2 regions of the Peribacillus sp. QJM3NY_7 genome follow, and region 2 is predicted to be linked to the other one. Evidence: riboswitches for the same ligand, from Rfam matches in the RefSeq annotation. Region 2 holds a riboswitch; the other holds the start of a gene.

Region 1 (2,205 bases), 910 kb from region 2:
TTTCCACTTTCATCGACCGATCCATTCTTTTTGCAAAAGTCAGTACGCAGAGCATCGTGAGCACTGAACATAAGATGCTCAATGCCGGAAGAGTATATAAACCGATGAATGGCAGTGATATATTCAAAAATATCGTCAATACGGCGCCGACCGATGCTCCTGATGAAATACCTAATGTGTAAGGATCAGCGAGCGGATTCCGGAGCAGTCCTTGAAAAGCCGCACCCGCAATCGCAAGTGATGCCCCAACCAAACCAGCGAGCAGCACCCGCGGCAAGCGGATGTTCATCACGATATTCGTAAGCATCACATCCGGATCGGCAGAAATCGGCAAGTGGAAAATCTCCTTGCCGATTATTTGTATAAGTACGGGAATCGGAACTGGCACCGAACCAAAGGAAATGCCTACCGTCATTGCGAATAACAAAATCAACAACGCAATCAAATAAGCAAACGCCCATTTAGTTGTCAAATTGGTTCGGATAGACTGCTTTGGCAAGTTCCTCTACTCCTTCTATTAAGCGTGGACCGGAACGGGTCACCAAATCAGAATGGACATCAAAGACTTGGCCATTCTTAACAGCATTTACGTCTTGCCATCCTTTTCGGGCCTTCACTTCACTTACTGCATCTTTCGTATAATAACCATACGTTGTAATGATGACATCAGGATTTGCAGCAATCATCGACTCTTCATCAATTTTTGCCCAACCATCCAATTCAGCAGCCGCATTATCCGCTGAAATAATCTGAAGCATCTCATTCATGAAAGTATTTTTTCCAGGTGTGTATATTTCCGGTGAAGGCGAAACTTCCACTAAAACGGTCTTCCTATCCTCTTTCTTTACGGATTTGGCTTTTTCCTGGATATCCTTGAGCTTCGTTTTCATATCCGCAACGATTTCGTTTGCCTTATCATGTTCTCCCGTTGCCTTTCCAATCATTTCAATAGATTCATAGACCTGGTCAAAGCTTTGTGCATCATTGACTACGAGCACATCTATTCCAGCATCCTTAAGCTGCTGTAAACCCTCATTTGAATTATGGGCACTTGATGCATGCGCAAGAACAAGGTCAGGCTTCATGGAGACAATCAGCTCCGTGTTCATTTCCATTCCGCCAACTTTTTCAATTTCTTTCGTCTCTTCCGGGTAATTATCATTGTCGGAAACACCAACGACCTTTTTACCCAAACCAAGTGCAAAGACCACTTCCGTATTACTTGGTATCAACGAAACGATTTTCTTCGGTTCTTTTTCTATCGTAACTTTTTCCCCACTTGCATCTTTAATCGTAATCGGGAAAGCTTCGTGTTGAGCATGGTTCGTTTGCTCTTTTTCTTTTCCTTCATCAGCAGCACCACCGCAGCCTACCATCATACCTGCAGTAAGCAACATTAACAGTATCAGACCAAAAATCTTCTTCATTTTCATTCCCCACAATCTTTTTATTTAATTTCTTCATACCTAACAGAGAAAACCAATACTGGAAGATACTCCCCAAAACAAAAAGCATCTCCCGTTAAACGGAAGATGCTTGCATGGCAACAATATCAATACGGACTCTTTCTTAGGGTCTGCCACACACCTTCCCATCCGCGTAGGTTACAGGTGTACGAATTCTGGCAGGTCTCCTGGCTCATGGTCATCGTCAACGGCACCTTCCCATATCTCATACAGTGGTACACAGCCGTCAGCTCCCATATACAGTGGCGGGACCGCGTTGGCATTTCACCAACTTCCCTTTTAAGTCATTAAGACACCAAATCGTTCATATGTATATAATTTTCACTGCCTTCATTATACACCATGTAAGAATCGATTATTATATGATTTTTCTGAACAAGTGCGAAATGCCCCTTCCACCAATGCTTTGAAGCATTTTCAATCAGCGACGCAAACCCATTGATCGATAACCCTGGTGAAATCCGAACTCGATGCAGAGCATGCATCCCTTGGTCGCTTGAAGCTCCCCCAGGTTCGGTAGTGACTGCCATCTTGTATCCAGCTTCTTCTGACAGCCTGAGACTCTCTTCGTTATACCGGCCAACCGGATAGGAAAGCACTGTCGTGTTCTGGTCGAGGATATGGTCGAACAGCACCTTCGACTGAACCATTTCCGCTTCTTGCTGCTCTGCCGTCATGCGGTTCAGCTCCAAATGGTTGATGGTATGGCTTTCAATTGAAATCCCATCCCTGCTCATCG
Region 2 (2,205 bases):
TTTTCAATTGTTCATAGAAAGTCCCATCCAACCGATTGCCCATATCAAGAATCACCGAATGATTCTGAAGCTCGTATAATAAATATATCAGTGCAAATCCAACTAATATCGTCGCATATAAATTGCCAAGCCACAGCATATCCTCAAGAGAAAACTTCTTTCCTCCCGACTCAACAAGAAATAACGTACGAATGCTCATCACCATGCAAAAAATGATCCCTGCAATCAAGATGTAGAAAGTCATCCCCCACGCCCCATTTCAAAACGCCACTCCCTCTATACATACTCCCTGTCCAAACAATATATTCTTTTTAGGAATCAGCCTTATCACCGACAAACGTATTAAACGGAAACTTTCCCTAATCTTTTTTCCATGTTGACCCTTTTGGTCGGATATGTTAAGATTGTCTAAATTTTTATAATAGTTTTTATTTTATAAATCTTTGACCTGCGAACAGTTAACAAGGCAGGTTTTGCAAAATTTCATATGTGGAAATAGGTTCCTAATTTTCATTAGGATTAAAAGGGAAGTCCGGTGTAATTCCGGCACGGTCCCGCCACTGTAATGGGAATGTTAGCGTCAATCAATATGCCACTGATCAACGGATCGGGAAGGCCAGTCGCTAATGATATTCCCTAAGTCAGGAGACCTGCCTATTTCGACAACACTGTTTTAACCTACGGGAGATAGGGAGGTGTTAGGGACCTTATAATTGTAAGCGGCATTTTGCATGCCTCTTTATTTTAAGCATTTCTAACTTTCTTTTTTGACGGTTAGGAATGCTTTTTTTTGTTCGATCAATTGAATGTAGGAGGATGGGAATTTTGAAGAGCAGCAGTTTGGGTTACCCTCGAATCGGGGAAGATCGTGAATGGAAACGTACATTGGAAGCATACTGGTCAGGTAAAATCGATGAAGCGGAATTTACGGCACAACTAAAGGCAATCCGTTTAGGCAACTTACAAAAACAGAAGCAACGGGGCATTGATATCATCCCTGTCAACGACTTCACTTTCTATGATCAAATGCTGGATATGTCCGTCATGTTCGGTCTTGTTCCTGAACGTTATTCAGCTTATGAAGGAGGAAGAGTCCCCCTTTCCGTTTATTATTCAATGGCCCGCGGAAACAATGATGAAGTCGCTTCCGAAATGACGAAATGGTTCAATACGAACTATCACTATATTGTCCCTGAATTAAAACTGGCACAGCTTACTTTAACAGAAAATAAACCACTTACAGCATATCGGGAAGCCAAGGAAAAGCTAGGGATCGAAACGAAGCCCGTTTTGATCGGACCTTATACTTTCCTCTCTCTTTCAAAAGGCTTCAATAAACAAGAGATCCCTGGCATCATCCTGAGACTGCTTCCCCTATACACGCAAATCCTGCGGGAGTTGGAGCAAGAAGGCGTGAAGTGGGTTCAAATGGACGAGCCTTCCCTTGTTTCATCCATTTCCAAAGATGATATGCAAACCGTTACTTACCTCTATGAAAAACTGAATGAAGCAGCACCAAACCTGAACATCATGCTACAAACATACTTTGATGCCGTGGAACATTACCAAGAAGTCATCGAATTACAAGTCCAAGGGATCGGTCTTGATTTTGTACATGATAAAGGGAGGAATTTAAGTAATCTTGAGGCATTCGGTTTCCCGAAGGACAAAGTGCTTGCAGCGGGTGTGATTGACGGAAAAAACATTTGGCTATCTGATTTATCCAAAAAAATCGAATTGATCGAGACACTTAAGAAACAGGTAGCCGAGGACCAAATCTGGCTACAGCCCTCTTGTTCCCTGCTTCATGTCCCGGTGACCGTTCGTAATGAAACCGCCCTTTCAAAAGAAGTGAAAGAGGCCCTTGCTTTCGCTGATGAGAAACTTGAGGAAATCACACTTTTGGTCAAAGGGAATAATCAAGGCATTGAAGCAATCGCCGAAAAAGTCGATGCCAATAAATTTACGATTCAAACGTTAGCCAATTCAAATGTCCGAAATCACGGGTCTGTACAATCCAATGTCGAAAAGGTTAAAAACAGGACCGCCGGCCGTCAGCTTCCATTTAAAGACCGTTACCAAAAACAACAGGAATTCTTCAAATTGCCTTTTCTCCCTTCGACTACGATCGGCAGCTTTCCGCAGACATTTGAAGTTAAACAAGCACGCGGGAAATTCAATAGAGGAGAATGGACAGCCAAGCAA

The links. Region 2 has a riboswitch for cobalamin ahead of metE (5-methyltetrahydropteroyltriglutamate--homocysteine S-methyltransferase). Riboswitches for the same ligand answer to the same signal wherever they lie in the genome.
Region 1: it holds a riboswitch for cobalamin, as region 2 does, so the genes downstream of both, AC0VX1_RS26270 (ABC transporter substrate-binding protein) here and metE (5-methyltetrahydropteroyltriglutamate--homocysteine S-methyltransferase) in region 2, are expected to answer to the same signal.

Annotation. Positions count from the first base shown of each region.
Region 1 covers NZ_CM149663.1:5,422,555-5,424,759, forward strand. The annotation lists gene AC0VX1_RS26265 (FecCD family ABC transporter permease) at 1-499, opposite strand, end outside; gene AC0VX1_RS26270 (ABC transporter substrate-binding protein) at 462-1,427, opposite strand; cobalamin riboswitch at 1,607-1,781, opposite strand; partial or broken gene AC0VX1_RS26275 (polysaccharide deacetylase family protein) at 1,880-2,205, opposite strand, start outside.
Region 2 covers NZ_CM149663.1:786,727-788,931, reverse strand. The annotation lists gene AC0VX1_RS03705 (potassium channel family protein) at 1-244, opposite strand, end outside; cobalamin riboswitch at 481-672, shown strand; gene metE (5-methyltetrahydropteroyltriglutamate--homocysteine S-methyltransferase) at 817-2,205, shown strand, end outside.